DNA from 2 places in the Paenibacillus sp. FSL R10-2782 genome. Region 1 is predicted to be linked to the other one. Evidence: riboswitches for the same ligand, from Rfam matches in the RefSeq annotation. Region 1 holds a riboswitch; the other holds the start of a gene.
What was found. Region 1 has a riboswitch for ZMP and ZTP ahead of NST83_RS04560 (bifunctional 5,10-methylenetetrahydrofolate dehydrogenase/5,10-methenyltetrahydrofolate cyclohydrolase). Riboswitches for the same ligand answer to the same signal wherever they lie in the genome.

Region 1 (12,508 bases):
AAGAGGGTCTGTCCCTGATCATTATCGGGTTTACTTCCACTGTATTGTTCATGGTCGTGCAGCTATGGCTTCCTACCTTTGGGCAAGAGGCTTTGGGTATGGAGAAAGCCAATGCTATTAAACTGCTGAGCTACTATAGTATAGGTTCGCTGGTTTCCGTTATTCTGTTAGCCGTGGTACTTGGCAGATTCATTAAACCGGTTACTGTCATGATTGTATATCCGTTTATTGCCCTGCTTTCCTTGCTGGCTTTAATTACTTGGCACAATCCTGCCGCTACGATAATCAGTTCGTTCTTAATCGGATTGTCTACCGCAGGTATATTCCAAATTGCTCTCACCGTTATGACGGAATTCTTCCGCAAAAACAAAGGGACTACGACTTCTCTCGTGAACATTGCAGCCAGTCTTTCGTTCATCCTGATGCCGTTAGCTACCGGGGGCATGTCCAAGAGCCTCGGAATTACTTCCGTGTTCATTCTGGATATTTCGATTGCCGTAGTCAGTATTTTGCTGGCCGTGTTTGTTGCTTATCGATATAAAAAAGTGTTTCATTAAACTACAAAGATTACTTGGAGGCTTATATCATGAAAAATGCTGGACGTATTGACGGAAGAACACAATTAATCGGATTGCTTGCTACACCGATCGGACATTCTTTGTCCCCGGCTATGCATAATCTCGCGTTTGAAAAACTGGGCCTGAACAACGCGTATATGGCCTTTGAAGTAGGAAATGAACAGCTGGAAGAAGTCGTACGCGGTCTGCGTGCTCTGAACATACGCGGTTATAACGTGTCCATGCCAAACAAAACAGCCATTGTGCAGTACCTTGACGAGCTGGACGACAGCGCTAAATTTACAGGTGCCGTCAACACCGTCGTGAACACGGATGGCAAGCTGAAAGGCTACAGCACAGACGGATCTGGTTATGTTCGCAACCTGCGTGAACACGGTATTGATCTGAAAGGCAAAAAAATGACACTCGTCGGCTCTGGCGGTGCAGCTACACCCATTGCTATTGAAGCAGCTCAAGCAGGTCTGGGTGAAATTTCAATCTTTGCCCGTAATGATCAGTTCTTTGCCCGTGCGGAAGAAAATGTCCGTATTATTAATGAAGATATGAAACACACCCAAGTCAAAGCAAATATATATCCTCTGGAGGATCAAGAACAATTACGTGAAGAGATCCGCACAAGTCATATCTTCGCTAACGGTACAGGCGTCGGCATGAAACCGTTGGAAGGCAAAAGTGTGATTGAAGATGTGTCCATGCTTCGTTCCGATCTGATCGTGACCGATGTAGTATACAGCCCGGCTAAATCCAAGCTGATGGAACAAGCCGAATCCGTAGGTGCAACCGCCATTAACGGTCTGGGCATGATGCTGTGGCAGGGCGCACTTGCTTTCGAGCTGTGGACAGGCCAGGAAATGCCGGTCTCTTATATCAAAGAACAGCTGTTTGCGGACCAATTGTAAGAATGAAAGAGACTATAATACTCAAAAGAGACTATATCCGGCGAATGATCGTTTCTGCCGGATATAGTCTCTTTTTATTACTAAATCTTTTCATTAGTCCTTATACGGATCGAACTCATTCGCCCCCGCCATACATACTCCAATAGGCTTGAGCTCATGCAGAACCTCCACCGTCTCAGCATGAGCGTCCAGCACCTCGCGCAGCCTGCGGTAAACGAACGGGCTTTCATCCGTACCCGCTCCGCGCAGCTCGACACCATAGTCCTGTACGGCCTCCTTCATCTGCAAGTCCGTAATCTGCCCGCCGCTGCGCGTACGGGTTTTCCAGTTCATTTTACCGGCTGCCTGCGTACGGCTCATAATGCGTCCTGCACCATGAACTGTACTATAGTAGGAATCGCGATTTTCTACCGTATCCTTACCGCGTACAATCACTGAAATATCACCCATGCTTCCACCAATAAAACCCGTTTGGCCAGGAGCCGAGGGAGTAGCACCTTTGCGGACTACAATCGTGTCACGTCCATCATGCTGCTCTTTCCATGCGTAATTATGGTGATTATGCACGGCAAAGTCCGCTTCGGTGCCCATTATACCAAGCACCTGATCTATCACATAATCCCGTCCCGCATAAGCATAACGTCCGGCAAGCCGCATCGCACGGTAGTACATATCCCCCAACTCACTATTCATGTCCAGCAGCACTGGCGGTTGATCCATATGCTCTCCCGGCGCTTTTCCGAGAAACTCCCGTCCTGCCGCCAAGTTTAGAAATCCGCTTGCTGTTTTATGTCCAAAGCCCCGGCTTCCAAAATGGTTCGCAATCCAGACCTGACCTGTCGCTTCCTCCACGAATACGTCAACAAAATGATTACCACTCCCCACCGTACCCAACTGGTCTCTTGCCAAGGATTTCAGCTTGTCATGCTCCCGTTTCCCAATCGCAGCATATACCGCCCAATCCGGGTCATCGAACAGCTCATGATCTACCTGAACCGCATTTATACGGCCTACGCCAAAGGAAATATGACGTGCAATTTCATCCATAATGAATGAAATACGCGGCAAAACATCTGCTGCGAACAGCTTGGTTCTAACCGCCTTATTTCCGCATCCGATATCATACCCGACACCTGAAGGTGAAATTTGTCCGTCATATACCATCACGCCGCCAATCGGCTGACTGTAGCCTTTATGATGATCCGCCATCAGCAGCGCCTGAATCACATTACCGTTCTCGGCACAAATACGGGCTTGAGATAATGCTCCTGCATCAGGTGCTCCCCATACTCGTACTCCATTGATTTCTTGATAAGCCACCGTTTCATCCTCCTGTATTTAACTTCATATTCAAACGTTGAACTTGTTATTAGCATTATGTATGTTTTACCAGCTTTCGAACAGGGTGAAAGTATTACAAGCACAGCAACAGATGTCCCGTAAGAAAATGAAAAAGATATCCATGCAGCCAATAAGGCTGTAGGATATCTTTTTTTAGGTGGAAGTATTTAACAGACTAATGTGCAGACGTATTTTTCAAATCCGCTTCAAATCGAAGACCAATCTGCTGTCTTGCATCCTCCATCACTTCGGCGACTGCGAGTGAACACTCCAGTGAATTAATGGAGCTATTACGTTCTCCGCTTTTAATCAGATCAATAAACTCCTGAATTTCATAATACATCGGTTCACGGGTCTGTGCTTTCGTCAGATCCTCAATCGTGCCGTCCCGATAATGAATTTTCACCTCATACGGCTGGCTTATTTTGTCGATCACCATCGTTCCATTCTCACCCTGAATTTCAGCAGGCAAATATGAATCGGTAATCTTGGAGTGCATGACGACGGCGTCCATATCCGGATATCGCATAGCGATGCTGCCTTCCCCATCTACACCAGAAGACAAGAGCACGCCAACCGCACGAACTTCCTCCGGTTTGCCGAACAATGCCACCATAGGATACAAGCAATAAACCCCAAGGTCCATCAATGAACCATTCGAAAAAGCCGGATTAAAGGCATTCAACACTTTTCCTTGCTTAAAAGCATCAAAACGTGATGAATATTGACAATAACTTGCAAAATAACGCCTAACACGGCCTATTTTATACATATGGTCTTTAACAATTTTAAAGTTTGGCATAAGCGTAGATTTAATGGCCTCCATTAGCAAAACATCATTGTTGCGCGCAGCCTCAATCATGCTCTGCACCTCCGTTGCATTGGAGGCAAACGGCTTCTCACACAGTACGTGCTTTCCGTGATTCATACACACAATCGCCTGCTCCGCATGCAAGGAGTTGGGACTGGCAATGTATACGGCATCCACCTGATCACTTGCAGCCATTTGCGCTAAGTCTGTAAATACCTCCGGATGGCTGTTGTTCTTGGCGGCAAAAGCTTTGCCTTTATCCTCTGTTCGTGAGTATACCGCCGTCAGGGCAAATTCGTCCGTCTCTACCGCGGCTTGAATAAACCTCTCCGTTATCCAGTTGGTTCCAACAATACCAAAACGTATCACAGTATCCCATCCTTCCCCGTGAGTAATTTACATTTAAAATATGTATCCATTCTCGCATTCTAGCCTAAGCTTGTCCACTATACAGTTAAGCATACTTCGTCCTTAGAGATAATCTATTCGACAAAAAAAGACTGCGGTCATCAGCCAATTCATTCTGATTGTACCACAGTCCTTGTATGTTGTTTCTGATTTATACTTTCAGCGAACGCACCTCTGACTCGGATAAGCCAGATGCTTTTACAATCACTTCAATTTCAAGCCCCATATTCAGCATATTTCGTGCGATTTCAATTGCCTTCTGGCGCTCTCCTTCAACTTTACCTTCTGCTTTACCTTCAGCCTTCCCCTCTGCCTTACCTAGTTTCAAGCCTTCCTCCCTTGCGCCTTCGATCATGGAAGCCTCATCATGCAGGTACTTTTGTCGGGCTTCATACTGTAAACGCGCCTCTTTATCCTGACTTAGAAACTCCAGCGTAGTCATCGCCTTTTTCAAACCGGGTTCATTCATGGCTAGTACCTCCCATTGAGATGGATTACTTCCCTTTAGAAACAGAAGCCAGTTGACCAAGCCACCGCTACCAGCCGGAATCTCGTGCTCATCCAGTTTGGGCAGTTCCAAAAAATGCAACTCCATATCATCACTAAACGGGATGCCCGTACGGTCCTCTGCCAAATGAAACACATTATGATAACGGCTGTTCCGTAGGAAGGAATAATTCAAAATGTTGATCGTTACACACTTTCTCAGCAGCTTATAGGATTGGCCTTCGTACAATTGTCCTGCATACTGCTTACTCCAATAAAACAAAGTTCGTTTATCCATGTCATACTTATTGAAAAGCTGCATCTCCACATTAATGAGCTGACCTTCCGACGTTCTGGCCCGAATATCCAAAATAGACTGCTTATCACGCGGTGCGTCCTTATCCGTATACGGATTCAAAAGTACAATTTCCGTTAATGGAGGTTTCCCCGCTTCCTCAAAGGTACGATTTAGAAAAGTTAAAAGCACATCACGATTTTCCTCGCTTCCGAAAATGCGCTTAAACAAAAAGTCATTGCGGGGGTCCAGCATTTCTACCACTAGAATCAGCTCCATCTGCTCATATTATACCACGACAATGAATAAGAAAGTACAATAAAGAACATACGTTCTCATATCCATCAATCAAAATATACCAGCTTCATGACCGCCAATCCATATTCCTAATGGATCATTTTCAGCGTGCTTACCTGCACAGATGTGCAAGGCTTTTAGAAATGTGTACCACAAAAAAAACCGTCCTCACGGACGGTCAACAATTTTTATTTTTTAGAAATTACCTTGCCTACCTCTACCAAAATGGCATCCATAGAAGCGGGATCATGCACGTCATATTCATCAATGTTTAGACGCAGCACAGGACAGGCATCGAACTCGTTGATCCAGTTGGAGTATCTGCGATACATTTGCTCCCAATAAGATCGCTCGGTCTGGATTTCCATTTCACGACCGCGCTCCTCGATCCGGCTCAGTATGGATGGCAAGCTGCCTTCCAGGTAGACCAGCACATCCGGGTGCGGGAAAAACGGTGTCATCACCATCGCCTCAAACAGACTGGTATACGTTTCATAATCCGTAGGGTTCATCGTCCCCTGATCGGCATGCATTTTCGCAAAAATTCCTGTGTCCTCATAAATCGAACGGTCCTGCACAAAGCCTCCACCGGATAAGAAAATATTTTTTTGCTCCTTGAAGCGCTCGGCCAGAAAATAAATTTGCAGATGAAAGCTCCATCTTTCGAAATCGTGATAAAACTTCTCCAGATATGGATTATGATCTACCTTCTCCAGGGAGGTTTTAAAGCCCAGGCGTTCAGCCAAAGCAGCCGTTAGTGTGGATTTCCCCACACCTACCGTGCCCGCTACCGTAATCAGGGCATTCGCGGGAATGCTGTATTTATTCATTGAATAAGCTCCTTTACATCAGAAACAATCTGTTCAAATTGTGCTCGGTTTTCTACAAAATCAATCTCATTCCCGTTAACGGTCAATATCTTGGGAAAAGGAGCCTGTTTGGCGAGAAATTGTATGCCATTATCATAATCGGTGATGAGCTGCTCCAGATATGCCGGGTCCATCTCCTGTTCAAAGGAGCGCGCCCGTTTGCGGATTCTGCCCAGCAACGTATCCAAATCGGCTTTAATGTATATGATCACGTCCGGCTTAGGCATATCGTCGGTGAGCAGATGATAGATTTGGCGATATTTTTCAAGTTTCACACCCTTTAGGGTCCGCTCAGCAAAAATGAGGTTTTTATAAATATGATAGTCGGAAATAACAGGCTGTGCCTTCTCGATATATTGCAGGCCGGTATCCTCCAGTTGCTTGTACCGATTGCAGAGAAAGAACATTTCCAGTTGGAAGCTCCACTCATCTATATTTTGATAAAATTTATTGAGAAACGGGTTCTCCTCGACAATCTCTTTAATAATCGGCATATGCAGCTCCGTTGAAAGCATGGAAGCCAACGTCGTTTTCCCTGCTCCGATCGGCCCTTCAACAGCTATAAATGGGGCTTGTTTCATGTAGTTCCGTTCCTCCTTGTACTTCGGTCCATCCCATGGATAGCTATCCTATTGTATCACAAGGAAGTAGGCTAAAGGCATATACTTTCTCTTATGTATCCTCCGATAAAACAACAAAACAGAGACGCTATATCTTCCTTCATAGCTCCCCTGTTTCTCCTTGAACATTTATGCCTTACGCTTATTTAAACCAGCCTTTTTCATTAAAACGCGTAATCGCCTCAATTCGATTGCTGACACCCAGCTTATCCAGAATGACTGAAATGTAATTACGCACCGTCCCTGTCGTCAGGTACAGCTCACCGGCAATCTCTTTAGTGTTCTTCCCGTCAGCAATGAGCGCCAAGACGGTCTTCTCACGCTCAGTCAGCGGGTTAACTTCGGCATAAGCATCATCGACCAGCTCTGGAGCATAAATGCGACGGCCTGCCATAATACTTCGAATCGAGGAAGCCAGTTCTTCACTGGGACTGTCCTTGAGCAGATAACCGTGCGTACCTGCCTTGATAGCCCGTTCAAAATATCCGGGACGGGCAAACGTGGTCAGAATCAGCACCTTGCAATTCAAGCCTTTGAGTTCCTCAGCCGCATCCAATCCGCTTTTGATTGGCATTTCGATATCCATGATGCATATATCCGGCTGATGCAGCTTGACCAGCTCTAAAGCCTCTTCCCCGTTGCTTGCTTTTCCGACTACTTTCATGTCCTCTTCCAAGTCCAGCAGGGAGGCCAAAGCACCCAGCAGCATACGCTGGTCTTCCGCAATGACGATTCGAATCATGGCCCCACCTCCTCATTTGGCTTTTCAGTGATATTCGGCACTTTTATGATCAGGGCCGTTCCCTGATCTGAACGCAGTTCCATACAGCCGTTCACAAATTCGAGCCTTTCCTTCATCCCTTGCAAACCATTCCCCCGAAAGGCTGCACTTTCTCCCGTAACGCCGACTCCATTGTCCTGAATCCGAAGGGTCAGCTCCTTACGAGAGGGCTCAATGGTAATGGAGCAGGCTGTAGCGCCACTGTGCTTCACCACATTGGTCACCGCCTCTTTCATACACATACTAAGCACATTCTCGTTCATTAAAGACGTATGCTCCAGCTTCGGATCGCCCTCCAAGGTGAATTCAATGTGAGCTGCCTTTAAAATCTGCCGAATACGCAGTAATTCATCCTCTAATCGCATACCTCGCATCTGTGTGACCATTTCCCGCACTTCTTTTAACGCACTTCTCGCCGTAAGACGAACATCGTTAATTTCAGCGTGAGCCCGCTCCGGGTACTGATCCATCAGCTTGCCAGCCAAATCACTTTTCAGCCCGATGAGTGACAGCTTTTGACCGAGAGTATCATGCAGGTCGCGCGCAATTCTTTGCCGCTCCTCCAGCTTAATCAATTCCGATATTTTCTTATTGGCATCCTCCAATTGCACTTGAAGCCGATCACTTTTATTTCGGTTAAAAGTGGTTATCGGAATCAAGATTACACCAAGCAGATTCAGCAGAATAAAAGGAAGCTGCTTAATAAAAACAGGATCTTGGGCTACGAAGCCGTAATTGATCAATCCAATGGTACAGACCATCAGAACAATATACAGTGTAGTGAATGCGGCCTTGCTTTTGATATTACCGATCAGAAAAGCGATAAATATCGAGAAATACATATAGCTGAATAGCAACGTCATGGTAATGGATATCGCAATTTGTACACTCGTCCAGAAGTAGATCAGCCACCCCCGAGAGACAAAAGCCAGTACATAACAAGCAAAAAACACTAAAATAATGATGGTACCCAGCACAATATGGCTTGTAGATGAGGAGCTAAAATAATAGAAGGGCAGGATATAAAAGACAACCCATACATACGGGTTAAGTCCCGTATTTCTTTGAAAAATCTGATACCATTTTTGCATCCTGCCCACCCTTTATCATTTCACTTATTTAGCTTATATCCCTTATCTTATCATACCGTGTTTCGTACAAAGTTATTTTCTTTCCGTACTCACAACAGGTGTGGGGACGGGTTTCGTAACAGCAACACGTTTGCTGAGCAACGGCTTCACCTGTTTAAAGGTCAAAAAGGTTTTCGTGCTTTCATCCCAAAGACGAAACTTCAGGGATTGCAGACTGCTACTCACTGTGATGGTGGTCGCTTTTTGCAGCAACGGTGTCGCTTCATGTGCCTTCTCCAAATTGTAATTTGGTACCTTCGGGCTCAAGTGATGAACGTGATGGAAGCCGATATTGCCCGTAATCCATTGTAATACCTTAGGAAGCTTATAGTAAGAGCTGCCTTCTACGGCTGCGTTAATATAGCTCCAGTCTTCATCATGCTCAAAATACGAATCCTCAAACTGATGCTGTACATAGAACAACCAGATACCGAGCGCACCCGATACAAAAAAGATAGGTGCCTGTACCAAAACAAAAGCTTGCCAGCCGATGGCCCAGCACAACAGTGCGTACAAGATAACTAGAGATATATTCGTTACATGCGTATTTATTCTTTCCTTACGTTTCGCCGTTTTTGTATTAAAGCGATAGGAAATCAAAAAAGTGTAGATCGGACCGAGTACGAACATAACCCATGGATTCCGGTATATCCGATAAGCCAGCCGTGTCCATACAGAAGCTTCTGCATATTCTTCCACCGTAAGCACCCACATATCACCTGTGCCTCGTTTGTCCAGATTACTGCTGGTTGCATGATGGATCGCGTGGCTATTTTTCCATTGATCATACGGACAAAGCGTAATAATACCTGTAATCGTGCCCACAATGCCATTCAGCTTGCGACTTTTGAAGAACGATTGATGACCGCAATCATGAAAAATGATAAACGTCCGTACGACAAACCCGGAAGCAATAATCGTAATCGGAAGGGTCAGCCAATACGATACCGACAGACTGAGATAGGCGGCATACCATAGCAGGATCAGTGGACCCAGAGTGTTAATGAGTTGCAGAACGCTGGATTTTGTGTTTATTTTCTCGTAGGGAGCCATATTTTTTTTCAATTGGGCTAATGGGAGTTGTGTCATACTTAATGTTGATCCTCCTTTAAAATGACGCCCATACCTTGATCTCGTCAGGCGTACATGTTGGTCTAACCTCAGTATAAGGGGATACCTGTGTTCGATGTAGTCATAAACGTCAGTTCAGGAATATGACATTTGTCATATAGGCAAATAACATGACCTCTTTGCCAAATGTTCACGGGTTTCTTTTCGGAAGATTATTTGTTAAAATATAAGATAAATAACGCTGTATGTGACTGGCGAAGTCAGTGGAATCAACCACGAGGGAGCATACAATGAAAGCGTGCCGTTCGCCTGGGAGAAGTATTTGCAGAGGATTCGTCTGTCGTGACGACCTTGTGCAAATACTTTTTTTCGTTTTACAAGACCATAAACACCCTGTTGATTCCATCATGCGATAAATTCAGAGGAGGTTCAGACTATGGCTATCATTATGAAATCCAAAGAAGCAGCTGAGCAAGTGTATGCATCGATCCGTAACAAAGTAGAACAAATGAAACAGCAAGGGCATCGCCCTCATTTGGCAACACTGTTGGTAGAAGGTGATCCGGCCTCTGCCTACTACGCCCGGACCAAGCAAAAAATAGCGGAGAAGCTGGGCATCTCCTTTCATCTTCATACCTTTGACCGCCATGTAAGCGAAGCTGAACTCCTTCACCTGATCGGCAGCCTGAACGAAGCCTCTCATGTTCATGGTATTATGCTGGAATTGCCTCTTCCCCAGCATCTATCCGCCTCAGCGATTAAACAATCCATCGCCCCGTACAAGGATATTGATGGAATTACCCCAGGCAACAAGCTGGCTACCGTTACAGGTGAAAGCGGATTGTATCCCGCTACGCCTCAAGCCTGCATTGAGCTGCTCAAACATTACGGTCACACATTGGCAGGCAAAAATGTCACCCTTGTCGGCATAGGACAGACGGTGGGACTTCCCCTTTTTCACATGCTGCAAAGAGAAAATGCCACCGTTACCGCCTGTCATGCAGGCACACGTGATATTGCGGAGCATTTGAGCCATGCAGACATTGCCTTCGTTGCAGTCGGTTGCCCTGATGTGATTACACAGGATATGGTTCATCCCGGTTTGATTTTGGTAGATGCGGGAATTAACGAGACGCTGGAGGGAACAATAGTGGGGGATGCTGCTTTAGACGTTGGGGAAAAGGTACATGCCATTTCTCCGGTTCCCGGCGGTGTCGGCACATTAACAACTGCGATTTTGTACAAGAATCTGCTCAAAGCAATAGATCTGCAACAATACTCCAGAGAGGTGGCCTATTCATGAGTGAACTGTCGTGGAGCGATTCCATCGGACATTTTCTAAGAGAGGCTGGAAGTGCAGCACCTACTCCCGGCGGAGGAAGTGTATCCGCACTGGCAGCGGCACTGGGCGCGGCTATGACCTCCATGACCGCCAGCCTTACCCAAGGAGAAAAGTACGCGCATGTTCATGGTCAAATCACTGAAGTGATTCATAGCATGGAAAATCTGTCTGCGCGCTGTGAGGAACTGATGACCGCAGATATTCAATCCTTTGAACAATACATGACCGTATTGCGCTTGCCCAAAGAAACAGACGAAGAAAAACGCTATCGTACCCATTCCCTACAGACCGCGGTGATCGCCGCCATTGAGGTGCCGATGCGTTTACTGGAAGTATGCCGGGACGGAATGCAGCGTGCCTACAGTATTGTGGAACTGTCCAACAAAAATGTCATTTCTGATCTCGGCATAGGCGCGATTCTGTTCGAGGCTGCCGCCCAATCCGCCCTGCTCACCGTTGAAATCAACCTTGCTTCACTGAAAGATTTGGATGCCAAACTCGCCTATGAAGCGAAAACGGCTGCGCTCATCCATGAAATTGGACAAATCAAAGCGCAAACCTTATTGATCGTACGCAGCCGAATAACGGGCTAAAAAACAACCTCCAAATCCACACTAAGCGTGGGTTTCTGGAGGTTATTTTATTCGAATAGATGTGTTTTGGAAAACTTTTCTATATATTCTTCGTCTATTGATAAAGAGATATTCCCCAAGGCGTTATTTTCACCTTATATACATTGATGAAGAAATGAGGAAAACGCATGAAAAGACGTACTCTGTTAATCAGTATGATCGCGTTGTTATTGTTCAGTTCCAGTGCATGGGCGGCCGAAGATGAATCGACGTCCCGTATTCGCTCCTATGATTCCGGGAGTCTGATTCAATCCGATGGGAGCTTGTGGTTATGGGGCTATAATCAATCCGTACCGACTCGTGTAGAGGATAAGCCAAACGTCGTCAGAACATATTCGAATATAATCCATGAAGGCGATCTGGTATTTACCTTACAGGATCATTCCGCCTGGTATGTGCCAAGAAATAATATTTCTGAACCCGTAAAATTCAACTCTCTGGAAGGACTACAGAACATCGTAGATGTGCGTAGCTTGAATGATCATGTACTCGCCCTAAGCGCCGAAGGAACCGTATCATCTGCTGATCGAATCGAGAATGATAGCAACTTTGCTCCTTTTCAAACCCTATCCGGCATCGACGAGGTTACAGAATTGGATAGTTACTATGAAGAAAGACCGCAATATGAGGAACGCTGGCTCTTCTTGAAGAAGGACGGAAGTGTATGGAAAAATACAAGGTCCTTGCAGGGCTTCGAGCCTGTTCCATCATTAAAGGATACTACTGCTATCTCCAAAAACATAGCCTTAAAGAAAGACGGTACTGTATGGACATGGCCCAAGGTATTTGAAAAAAATGCTACCCCCTCCGAAGCTTTATCTGCATCGCAGATTCAAGCCTTATCGGACATCAAAATAATTAAGACCAATGGGAGTTCCAATCTCGCGATTGATCGACAAGGACGGTTATGGTTCTGGGGTGAAACGGTCACAGGTTACTCGGATAGTA
Region 2 (12,508 bases), 1.5 Mb from region 1:
TGCCCTACCTTTGCTGCTGGCAGCAGTTTGACAACGCCATCCAGCATCCCCAAGCCTGCACGCAAGATTGGAATGAGACCCAGCATGCGACCGGAAATAACCTTGCCTTCTGTCTCAGCAACCGGTGTCTGCACCGTAATGCTCTCCAGCGGGATATCCCGCGTAATTTCATAAGCCATCAATGTTGCTACTTCATCCACCAGTTCGCGGAAATCCTTGGTGTTGGTCCGCACATCGCGGATAAATGTAAGTTTGTGTTGGATCAAAGGGTGATCACAAACCACCAGTTTTGCCATGATAAATTCCCTCCGGTATTATCGTCACGTTCTCTCGCACCAGAATATCGAACATCCTGTATGGAAAGGATCTATGTAACCTATTTGTACAAACCAAATAAGCACAGATGCAATGCGTGCCTGTAAATCCTGTTTATTATAACATTCCCTTGATTGATTTAACACCTGCCACCGCAACCTTTTGTCAAGAGGAAGATATGATAAGTAAAATGCATACTTCGCCCACTTCAAGAGTGACTTTTGTCATACAAAAAGTGCATAAAAAAGGATCTAATGGCACTTGACCGTCAAAACCTTTTAAATTTCGGACTCCCTGCCTAAACCAACAGCCTTTGTGTCTTAATACAGCATCAGACTTTAGGATTTCAGCAGCCCATGTGCCAAATTATGGTTTGATGTTTTTCCCATTACATTTCGACCTCCCTTTTCTTTGTCAGACACAACTGAATGCTGGTAATGAATGCAACGATGATAAAGAAAATAATGGATTTAGCAGTACCCAATCTATGACCGTTTATTTGTAAACGCTTCATTATATATGTCCAACGCAACGGTCTCCTTCTACTTAATGATTCACCCTTTGTCAGCGCCAAATTCAACTCAAATGCATTAAAGGACCAGGCTATCGCCAGAAACAGACAGAATCGCTAGAAATCAAAAAAAAGACTGTTTCCCCTCCGGATTACGGAAGAAAGACAGCCTTATTAAACAAACAGATTGATTAGTATTGAACACCTGGATAAATCGGGAATTTGTCTGTCAGTTCGCCAACAGCTTGGCTGGCTTTGGACAATACCGTATCATCCTTTGGATTTTTGAGAGTTTCGGCAATGATTTTACCGATTTTGACCATAGCCTCTTCATCCATACCACGGGATGTAGCAGCAGGTGTACCAATGCGGATTCCGCTAGTAACAAACGGACTGGTCGGGTCGAAAGGAATCGCGTTTTTGTTCACCGTGATGCCCACAGAATCCAACACATGCTCCGCTTCTTTTCCAGTAATGTTCAAGCTACGAGTGTCCAGCAGCATCAGATGATTATCCGTACCGCCGGATACAATGTTAATGCCTTCAGCCAGCAATGTCTCAGCCAGTACCTGAGCGTTGCGAACTACGTTTTGCGCATAGGTTTTGAAGGAAGGCTGGAGCGCTTCACCCAAGGCAACGGCTTTGGATGCAATCACATGCATCAACGGCCCCCCTTGAGTACCTGGGAATATAGCTTTGTCAATCGCTTGCGCCCACGCTTTGCGAGTCAAAATCAGACCTCCACGCGGACCACGCAGCGTTTTGTGTGTCGTTGTTGTTACAAATTGAGCATGCGGAACCGGGCTTGGATGAATACCCGCTGCCACCAGACCCGCGATATGTGCCATATCGACCATGAAGAGAGCGCCCACATCATTGGCAATGGAAGCGAAGGCTTCAAAATCAATGGTACGCGGATACGCGCTCGCTCCAGCTACAATCAGACGAGGGCGATGCTTGAAGGCTGCCTTGCGCACTTCATCATAGTCGATGCGGAAGTTGTCTTCACGTACGCCGTAAGCGGCAAAGTTATACAGCAAGCCGGAGGCGTTAACCGGACTTCCGTGTGTCAGATGGCCACCGTGTGCCAGGTTCATACCCAGTACGGTATCTCCAGGTTTAAGAGCTGCCAGATATACTGCCATGTTCGCTTGCGCTCCCGAGTGAGCCTGTACGTTAGCATGCTCTGCACCGAACAGTTCTTTGGCACGGTCGCGTGCAATGTCCTCGACGATATCCACATGCTCACAGCCACCGTAGTAGCGTTTGCTTGGATAACCTTCAGCATATTTATTCGTCAGTACAGAGCCCATCGCTTCCATTACCGCTTCACTGACGATATTTTCGGATGCGATTAGCTCGATATTATGGCGTTGTCGTTTCAGTTCAAGTCCCATTGCTTCCAGCACTGCCGGGTCACTTTTACGCAGATGTTCCATCATGATTGATTACTCCCTCTCCATGGTCAATTGTCAGGTATACAGGCAAGCGCCTGCTCCTCAGTTGGGTACCTCATCATCAATACAAAAAAGATACAAACATGCTGTCCAAACCAAAATGCAAATGCTAGTCACAGCTTCCGCCGCCTTCTTGCTCCAGACTATACACCGCTCGTTGTCCGCCAATGAGCGGAGGACGAGTGAACGCCGCCGTCACACGCGCTTCGCCAATCCAGCGAAGACTTGGACGAAACGGAACAGCAACTGGCCGCATATGCATACCGATGAGCGTCTCGCCAATGTCTATCCCCGCATGTGCCTGTACATTCGCCGCCAGACATGCATCTTCCAGCGCACGATAGGCGGCGGCAGCCATAGATCCGCCTGCCGTACGAACGGGGACGGCAGCAACCTCCGTCAGTCCCAGCCGCTCCAGCACGGCCCGGTCAACGACCAGCGCACGGTTCAAATGCTCGCAGCATTGAAATGCCACGTCAAAACCGTACGCCCTGCGCACGGATTCCACTCCAGCCAGCAATTGCTGAGCTACATCGAGCGCTCCCGCCGTGCCAATCCGGCTTCCCGCCACCTCACTGGTGCTAACGCCGATCACCAACAAACGACCAGCCTTGAGACTGGCTGCTTCTGCTATTTCCTTCACGACAAAAGCGGTCTGTGCTTCAAGCGTAGCCTCATGATCCATTTGTCCTACCATTGGAACCTCCTTTGGTTGAACAGCCCTACAGAGACTAGGCACGGGCTTATCCCCCATGTTCAACACGCTCTCTCCTGATATCACAATCTGACTATATTATAGCCGATGAATCGGATTTCGAGCAGGAAAAATGGAAGAACTGCTTAAAGGACCTCTCCCGGTTCGGATATTCGAAGTAACAGCACACGGAAGAATCATTGGCGTTTGTCTGGACAGAAGGCTATCAGAGGCTGGACCCAGCTCTATACGAAAAAAGAGCAGTCCACAGCCATTGTGGATTTGCTCTTTTGCCCAGGCGACCGGCCGTATATCCGGTGCTCCATTGTGGTTAATCCCACTTTTGTCGCCAGTTACACCGGATTCTTGTTTTTCCACCTTATCTTAACGGATTAACCGCCGAAAATCAACAGATCCCGTACAAAATAGATGAGTGATACGAACTTTATCCAGCCAAAGCCTTTAGTTTGTCCACCAGCTTGTGCAGCGCCGTTCGGATTTCCGCAGCTGTGACATCGTAATCTTCACGTGAACCGCCGAACGGATCAGAAATATCAAAGCCCGGAATACGTTGACGCAATTCAATCATCCGCTCACGCTCCCGTGCCGAAAGCTCCTGACCCAGCGAACCTATCAGTTGTTGTGAAGCGTACAAGCCATCTAGCTCCTGCACATCATTCAGCACCGAATCCTGGTCCTCCACATACTCCTTGAGCGTAAACACTTTGCCCACCGTTTGGGGAAAGCGCTGAATGACGTGCTGCTTATGCCCTTGGGTCAAGGTTAAAATTAGATGTGCCCACTCGGCAAGCCCGCCGTTCAAAGGAGTTGAGGTGATTTGATCCGAGATATTGTGGTCACGTAGCACTGCCTCAGCGTGTCGGGAAATAGGCGTACCTTCCATCGCGGCTACTCCCGCCGAGCGCACTTCCAAACCTAGCCCGTGCTCAGCAGACAGCTTGCGCAGCATCCCTTCAGCCATCGGACTGCGACAGGTGTTCCCTGTGCATACGAATAAAATATGTTTCAACGTCTTCACCCCCTTATGTTGAAATAATATATAATTAAAACATAAACATAATGCCAAACGCCAGTAAAATGGCACCGCCCACCGCTTCTCCATAGTCTCCCAGATTGCGGCTGACCTTGCGGCCTAGCAGCAGCCCCAGCATCGCCATCGCTCCCCCGCAAAATCCAAACACCAGAACGGTCAGTACCAAATCACTCTGGAACATGCCAAGTGACACCCCAACAGAAAAGGAGTCGACGCTCACTCCAAGCGCAAATAGCAAAAGACCCAAGGATGAACGATGGTCCAGCACCTGTACCCCGTCACCTTTGAAGGAATTATAAACCATATGCCCGCCCAAAAGGATGAGTAATCCCCCTGCAAAGTAGGTCGTCACATGGCCAAGTAAAGAACTCATATAATGGCCTGTGAACATACCCAGCAATGGCATCAGAATGTGAAAAAAGCCAATGACCGTACTGATCCTCAGCACGTCCCGCAGGCGTATCCCTTTCATGCCGATTCCTACGCCCAACGATAACGCGTCCATCCCCAGCGCTACAGCCATGACCAGAATCGTTACAATCTGCCCGGCTTGGGCAGAGGCTGCCAGCATACTCCATCCCTCCAATATCCGTCGGCTCTTGTACACGTTATGCGGACAAGAGGCAAAACAGTACAAGCATACGGTGAACGCGCCTGTACCGGGATAGGTAAACGGACGACTATGCTAAAAGGCTAATTATCGAACATCCTTTCTGTCTGTCATGCGGTCTAGAGTAAACGGACGACTATGCTAAAAGGCTAATCCATCTAAAGCCTCTACATTTATGGACAAATGCCCGGATCGTCCTAGAGACGGACGATCCGATGGCCCGCCGCTTTGAGCAGGCGGTTCATGACGGCGTCTCCCAGCCCTTTCGGCGGACAGGCTTCCGCCAGGATGTAGGTGACGCCTTCCTCGTCGCAGCGGCGCAGCACGCCGTACAGGCGCTGCGCCGCCTCATGGAGCGCGTCCAGCTTGCCCAGCGTGTAAACGCGCTCTCCGGCATAGCCAGCGGCATGCTCGTCGAACGCGAGCACCGCTGTGCGCTCCCCGCGCGCGGACGCCTCCGCCAGCGCGGCGCGAATCCAGCCCGTCACCTCAGCGGAGGACGGGCCTTGCACTACGCTTAAGCGGCCTCGCGGCGCGTAGTGCGTGTACTTCATGCCCGGCGAGCGTGGTGCCGGGCTGTCGGCGTCCTCGCCGGGCGAAGCAGCGGCGAGCGCCGGGTCCAGCTCGACGGCGCGAGCGACCGCAGCGAGCTGCTCGGCCGTCACGCCGCCGGGGCGCAGGATGGTGACGGTTCCGTCGTCACCGGCCTGCACCACCGTGGACTCCAGCCCCACACCCGTGGGGCCACCGTCCAAAATGCCGCCGATGCGGCCCTCCAGGTCCTCCCGCACATGCTGTGCAAGGGTCGGACTGGGCCTGCCCGAGCGATTGGCGCTTGGCGCAGCCAGCGGACAGCCTGCTTCTGCGATCAGACGCAGCGCTACCGGATGATCGGGCATGCGCACGCCGACCGTGTCCAGCCCCGCCGTCACACGAGGCGACAGGGCTTGCGGCATCACGGGCAGCACCAGCGTCAGCGGTCCTGGCCAGAACGCATCCATCAGCGCCTGCGCTGTATCATTCACTTTCGTTACCATGCCATCCAGCTGGGCAGGGTCGGAAATATGCACGATCAGCGGATTATCAGAAGGACGCCCTTTGGCGGCGAATACTGATTCTACCGCTTCCGTGCTGCGCGCATCCGATCCCAAGCCGTACACCGTCTCGGTAGGGAACGCTACCGTGTCTCCTGCTTGCAGCAGCACAGCAGCCTCACGAATGCCTTTTTCCGCCGCAATACGGGCTTGTCCGGATAACATTTCACCAGAGGATTCCCCTTTAACAACCAAACCTCTTACGTCCCACCATTTTGTATGGGAATCTGGCAACGGCGGATTTAGTTCACGAAGCGCCTGTTCATCCAATACCCGCTCACATTTTTCCTTCTGCACAGACTCACCGCGCAAACCTTGTATTTGATTCGATTTATCGCTCATATTAGATCATCCCATACCTTATTGTCATACAGTCCTGGTTCAATTAGCTCTATCCCCAAAGAACTTACTTGGGCGGCTTATCTGAACCAAGTCTGTCCATGTCTCACAGCTGTAAACCCTATACCCCATTATAACATACCGGGGTCATACACCCGTTGTTCTCTTTTCTACAACTTACGACGATTAGGCAAAAAGACCACTCACCCATCCCCAAAGCCCCGTCAATGCATCCCATAGAAAAAACCGTACTTCCGGCTCCTTGTCAGCGGCATTCGTCCGTTCGCCTCCCTGGTTCGCTTTTGCCGAGATCGTTTGTGCTGCCGCTTCCCCGCTACCTGCATCAATGAAGCACAACGGAGGGAACAGTACACACCACCAATTCTGTCCCTTACCTTGTCCCAGCGTGACCCGAAGCGCTTCATAATTTCCTGCGGGATAGACAAGCCCACCGTACATCTTGGTCGGAAAAGGTACGTTTGCCAATTCCACCTGATGGTCGTACGAAATGCCCCGTCGAGCCAGTTCCGCGCCTACTAAACGGTCAATTTCGGGTAAATGAGCAGCAATCAGCACTCTGGCTTGCTCCAAGCTTTGCGGGTTTTCCAGCTTGCCTACCCACGCATCCATCTGTTGTACGATGGTATCCCTAATTTCACGTTTTACCAGTTGATCCTCCGGACGATCCGAATTGGCCAAAATGCGCAATCGGATGGAATCATGAGGAATGACGCCCGCTCCTGTCGTTGCCACCCCTGCCACTACAGACCCTCTTGACCCTGGTGTCATGGCGGCATCTGTTTTTTGACCTTCCCACGACATCATTAATATTGAAATACAAAATAGTATCATTGCAGCTTGCTTGGTCCAGCCTCTCATCCCAATCCCCCCCAAACTCTATCATGTCTATCAGTCTGTCCGGTTTGGGAGAGGCTAAACCTATCAATCTCGTAAAATGTTCAAGACCATTTTAAAAACACCCAATACACCCTACATCAAGCACATTGATCTGGGCCGAAGCTTCGCAGTAACCCGCGAATACGAAAAGGCCCAGATTTCACAATCTGGACCCTTTTGTATCTTACTATTTTATCTCACCATAAAGATCAAATGGCATCCATTTAGAAGCATGGCATTAAGCTTTTTTTGCCTTCGTTAAACTCACTCTGGATGGCTGTGGCAGATCGTCCTCCAGCTCCTGACCGTGGACCTTGATACTCATAACCAAGCCAATACTAGCCATGTTAATCAAAAGCGACGTACCTCCATAGCTGATAAAAGGGAGCGTAATCCCCGTCAGTGGCATGATTCCCAAAAACGCGCCGATATTCTCAAAAATCTGATACAGCAGCATGGATACAATACCGACGATAAGATACGGTCCGGCACGGTCACGGCATTCCAGCGAGATCAGGATCATTCGGTGAATCAAAATAAAATATAGCAACAGCAGCACCGACGAGCCGACAAAGCCAAATTCCTCCGCTACGACCACAAAAATAGAATCCGCATACGTGTAAGGCACACGACCGGATTGCACCGAAGTCCCCTGCAAAAAGCCTTTGCCCATCATCCCGCCAGAGGCAATCGCCAGCTTGGCGTTTTTGGTATGGTACGATGCCTTAGCGGTCGCTTTTTCCGGTACTAGCCAAGGGTCCAAACGCTCTACCCAGTGACTGCGTCCAATCCCTTTCATAAAGGTGTCAATCTGATCATGAAAGGAAATATAAGCTTTAAGTCCACCGCCGACGGCTACTGCAAATATGGTAAATCCGATCAGTGCATGGGATGCCTTCACATTACCAATCCATAGCATACCAATGACAATGACGATGTATCCGAGTGCATTCCCCAAGTCATTTTGCACCATGACCATAGCAAAGGGGACAAAGCTCACCAAAGCAACTGGAAGTACATCCTGAACAAAATACAGCTTGCTCTTGCGCTTCTTCATCAGCATATAAGTCAGAAAAATGATGAGAACCAGCTTGAATACCTCAGCAGGCTGAAGGTTCAAGCCACCAATTTTCAAAAAGCCCTGAGAGTTGTTAACCGTCCCGCCAAAAAAGCCGAGAGCGAGCAGGAAAATTCCGCCCCCATATACATATAGTGCTTTTTTAATAAATATTCGGAAATCGACTACTGCTATACCCAAGATCGCCACAAAACCCAATATATAATACCCGATCATCTTCTGATAGTCATTGCCGTGCTCCACAATGTTCGTAGGGCCCCTGCCCGCACTATATACCGTTATGATGCTGATTGCCATCAGCAAAACCAGAATGAAGATCACCGGACCGTCAATTTTTTTCAATTTCTGAAGCATGATTTCCCCCTGAGCCGTTTCTCGGTCATACTCCCTTTATTCTAAAGGAAAGACTCGCAAAAAGAAAATGCAGCATTATTCCGCAACGCCCAGGACATGACGTTCGATTCCGGCAAGGTCTGGAACGATCAGAATCGTATTCCAATGACCTGCCTGCTCCAACAGTCCAGCCACGTCTCGGGCCTGTCCCATGCCCAGCTCGAACCCGATCAGCCGCGGCGGGGCCTGAAGCAGCCCAAGCTGCTCCAGCATCGCCCGATACGGGCCAAGCCCGTCAGGCCCGCCATCCAGCGCCATACGCGGCTCATGGTCGCGCACCTCCGGCTGCAAGCCTGCGATGTCGGCGGCCGGGATGTACGGCGGATTGGACACCAGGATGTCCACCGCCTCTCCCGCGAACGGCGCCAGCAGGTCGCCTTCGCGCAGCTCCACGGCTGCGCCGTTGGCAGCGGCGTTATGCGCCGCCATCTCCAGCGCTGCGGCGGAAATATCCCCCGCCGCCACACGCCACCGGGGCCGCTCAGCCGCCAGCGTGACGGCAATCGCCCCGCTGCCCGCGCCGATATCGAGCGCCTGCGGAGCGCCGTCCGGCCACAGCCGGTCGCCGTGCTGAAGTATGGCCTCGACGAGCAGTTCTGTCTCAGGGCGCGGAATCAGCACCGACGGCGAAACCGCGAACGGACGGCCATAAAACTCCTGCCGTCCGATAATATACTGCGCTGGCTCACCCGCTGCTTTGCGGGCTATCACCGCTTCCCACGCCTCTTTGCCCGAGGCTGGGAACGGATCGCCCAGCGCAGCGTAGAACGCCGTGCCTTCCAGCCCGAGCACATGCTCCAGCAGCAGGCGGGCGTTATGCTGCGGCTCCAGCACGCCGCAGCTTCCTAAAAAAGAAGAAGCCTCTACTAAGGCTTCTCTGATACTCATACTCCGTTCCGGCAACATCCGATACACAAGATCGCGTTCGTGTCCCAAAACTTAAACCTCTTGTTCCATCAAATCAGCCTGCTCTGCAATCGTGAGCGCCGATACGATTTCTTCAATCTCCCCGTTCATCACCTGATCCAGCTTGTGCATGGTCAGCCCGATACGGTGATCTGTTACACGGCTTTGCGGGAAGTTGTAGGTACGAATGCGTTCACTGCGATCCCCGGTACCTACCTTGCTCTTACGCTCGCCTGCATATTTGGCTTCCTCTTCCTGACGAAGCATATCCGAAATACGGGCACGCAAAACCTGGAGTGCCTTCTCCTTGTTGGAGTTTTGGGATTTACCATCCTGACAGGTTGCCATAATGCCTGTTGGCATATGCGTTACACGTACCGCCGACTTGGTTGTATTAACGGACTGACCGCCAGCACCACTGGAGCAGAACGTATCAACGCGGATATCCTTGTCGGAAATTTCAACATCCACTTCTTCGGCCTCAGGCATAACGGATACCGTAGATGTAGACGTATGAATACGTCCGCCGGATTCCGTTGTCGGAATCCGCTGTACGCGGTGTGCTCCGCTTTCGAATTTCATTTTGCTGTATGCGCCGCGTCCGTTAATCATGAAAATAACCTCTTTAAAGCCTCCGAGGTCATTCATGTTCGCGTCCATCAGCTCTACACGCCAGCCTTGGGTATCGGCATAACGAGTGTACATCCGGTACAGATCCGCCGCGAACAATGCCGCTTCGTCACCACCCGCTGCGCCACGAATCTCGATAATCACATTCTTATCATCATTCGGGTCCTTCGGCAGCAGCAAAATGCGGATTTTCTCGTCCAGCTCCCGTTTGCGGGCACTAAGCTCATCAATCTCCATTTTCACCATTTCACGCATCTCGTCGTCCAGCTTTTCGGCCTGCATCGCTTTAGCAGCGTCCAGCTCTTCAACGACAGTTTTATATTCGGTATATGCTTCATAAGCAGGCTGTAAATCAGACTGTTCTTTGGAATAATCTCTAAGTTTCTTGCTATCGTTCGCTACATCCGGATCGCAGAGCAGTTCGCTCAGTTTATCGTAGCGGTCCGCCAATGATTGCAATCGGTCCAACAAGCGATTCACCTCTTCAGTTAAATTAATATGAAGCCAGATTCAAATTCACTGGCTACAGCTCTTTATTATACCAACTAATTGACTAATTAGCTACTAAAAATACTTCTAATTCAGGAATTGAATAACAACCATAATTTCAATAAAAAAAGACATGCACCACAACCCCTTTAACCTGAAGGAATTCAATCCCCTAATACACACAAAAAAACGCTAAGCATTGATTGACTGAGCGTTTTTTCGTTAGAATGGTTAAAATCCCTACTTGCCTTCATAAATCCATTCGACTAATTTCCTATCAAAGGAATGAGGTTCTTCGAACATAGGATTATGCCCACTATGCTCAAAAATTACTTTCTTCACGTTCTCATAGGTGTCATCCACAAGATCCCACAGTGAAACGGGTGCAACCAAATAATCATGTCTCCCTAAACCAATAAATACTGGCTTATTAACATCGGTCAACGATTGTATCAGATTAAGTTTTCCGAATGCTTCTCCCCATAAATGATCAATGATTGTCATATTCGTATATACACCATCCCACATGTAAGCTGCATTAAATGTATAATCGTAAAAGCTTTGGCTTCCCATACGAATACACATGTGAACAAACCGTCTCGCGGGATCTTTCTTGATATCATGTTCTAATAAAACAATATCTTTTTCAAAATGCCTCTTTCTCTCTGGACTTGCTGTCTCATTAAAAAATGAAAAGCTTTGCCGCTGTCTTTCTTCGCTATTGGTAGGTGCTGAATTTAACAAAACAACTTTCTGAACATGCTCAGGGTATTTTCTGGCATATTCCAAAGCCATAAAGGCATGTCCGGAATGTCCCAATATGATAAAATCCTCAAGATTAAGGGATTGTCTTGCTGCTTCTATATCATCTATTGCTTTATCCAACGTATAATCTTCGGGTTCTAAAGCTCGGGACGGCTTCACAAATCCTCTATGATCCAAGAAAATGAACTGAAACTTTTTATATAAATTCTCCGAAAACAAGTGAGGATAATATATACTACTGCCAACCACCAATATTGGCTTTCCATACCCTTGTATACAGTAATTCAACTTAAATCCATCGCTAATTAAATGTTGATTTTTGTTCATTTTAATAGTCCTCTTTTCTTTTTTATTAAAAGAAGAGCTATCGACAAAATGAAGCTCTTCCTTATACCACTCCCTTTCCTTTTTCCAATTCTCGTGTATTCTCCATGGAACGTTCTAACATCTCAGCTCACCTCCATCGGTTCTTTTTAGCTATGTAATTAAGGGGATTTTAGCATATTTTCTTTCAAAATCGAGCTAAGAATATGAATTTATCCTAAAAAATAAAAAAAGCCGCCACCCAACACAGGCAGCGACTACTTTATTTAGCACAATGTTTCATACTGTAAACCTATGTTATACATTAAAACGGAAATGCATAACGTCTCCGTCCTGTACCACGTATTCCTTACCTTCCAAACGAAGCTGACCACGTTCCTTAGCCCCGTTCATAGAGCCAGCAGCGACCAAATCGTTGTAGGATACAACCTCGGCACGAATAAATCCGCGTTCAAAATCCGTGTGGATAACGCCCGCAGCACCCGGTGCTTTAGTTCCTTTGTGAATGGTCCATGCGCGTACTTCCTGCACACCTGCTGTGAAATACGTATACAGACCCAACAAGCGGTAAGCGGCTTTGATCAGACGATTCAGACCGGATTCAGCCAGTCCCAGTTCCTCCAGGAACATCGCCTTATCTTCGCCTTCCAGCTCGGCAATTTCAGATTCTACTTTGGCGCTAATCGGCACCACTTCTGCATTTTCCGCTACAGCAAAATCACGTACCTTTTGCACATAAGGATTGCTGTCGGCTTCCGTTACACCGTCTTCGCTGACATTAGCTGCGTACAGTACAGGCTTCATCGTAAGCAAATGAAGATCACGTACAATCAGTTGTTCTTCATCCGACAATTCCACGCTGCGCGCAGGCTTATCAGCATACAGTGATTCCTTGATCCGCTCCAGCACTTCAACTTCCTGGGTGTATTGCTTATTGCCACCCTTCATGTTT

Region 2: it holds a riboswitch for ZMP and ZTP, as region 1 does, so the genes downstream of both, NST83_RS23065 (TIGR01440 family protein) here and NST83_RS04560 (bifunctional 5,10-methylenetetrahydrofolate dehydrogenase/5,10-methenyltetrahydrofolate cyclohydrolase) in region 1, are expected to answer to the same signal.

What each region holds. Positions count from the first base shown of each region.
Region 1 covers NZ_CP151951.1:1,002,652-1,015,159, reverse strand. The annotation lists gene NST83_RS04610 (MFS transporter) at 1-557, shown strand, start outside; gene NST83_RS04605 (shikimate dehydrogenase) at 587-1,477, shown strand; gene NST83_RS04600 (RtcB family protein) at 1,571-2,797, opposite strand; gene NST83_RS04595 (Gfo/Idh/MocA family oxidoreductase) at 2,994-3,995, opposite strand; gene NST83_RS04590 (Rpn family recombination-promoting nuclease/putative transposase) at 4,189-5,097, opposite strand; gene NST83_RS04585 (deoxynucleoside kinase) at 5,304-5,945, opposite strand; gene NST83_RS04580 (deoxynucleoside kinase) at 5,942-6,565, opposite strand; gene NST83_RS04575 (response regulator transcription factor) at 6,747-7,346, opposite strand; gene NST83_RS04570 (sensor histidine kinase) at 7,343-8,476, opposite strand; gene NST83_RS04565 (fatty acid desaturase) at 8,549-9,604, opposite strand; ZMP/ZTP riboswitch at 9,824-9,908, shown strand; gene NST83_RS04560 (bifunctional 5,10-methylenetetrahydrofolate dehydrogenase/5,10-methenyltetrahydrofolate cyclohydrolase) at 10,023-10,889, shown strand; gene NST83_RS04555 (cyclodeaminase/cyclohydrolase family protein) at 10,886-11,521, shown strand; gene NST83_RS04550 (stalk domain-containing protein) at 11,689-12,508, shown strand, end outside.
Region 2 covers NZ_CP151951.1:5,059,055-5,071,562, forward strand. The annotation lists gene upp (uracil phosphoribosyltransferase) at 1-296, opposite strand, end outside; partial or broken gene NST83_RS23055 (sugar ABC transporter permease) at 704-937, opposite strand; gene glyA (serine hydroxymethyltransferase) at 1,018-2,268, opposite strand; gene NST83_RS23065 (TIGR01440 family protein) at 2,393-2,980, opposite strand; ZMP/ZTP riboswitch at 3,263-3,344, opposite strand; gene NST83_RS23070 (low molecular weight protein arginine phosphatase) at 3,423-4,007, opposite strand; gene NST83_RS23075 (manganese efflux pump MntP family protein) at 4,042-4,602, opposite strand; gene NST83_RS23080 (L-threonylcarbamoyladenylate synthase) at 4,839-6,077, opposite strand; gene spoIIR (stage II sporulation protein R) at 6,261-6,953, opposite strand; gene NST83_RS23090 (FtsW/RodA/SpoVE family cell cycle protein) at 7,210-8,403, opposite strand; gene prmC (peptide chain release factor N(5)-glutamine methyltransferase) at 8,479-9,378, opposite strand; gene prfA (peptide chain release factor 1) at 9,382-10,449, opposite strand; gene NST83_RS23105 (alpha/beta hydrolase) at 10,708-11,559, opposite strand; gene ychF (redox-regulated ATPase YchF) at 11,854-12,508, opposite strand, start outside.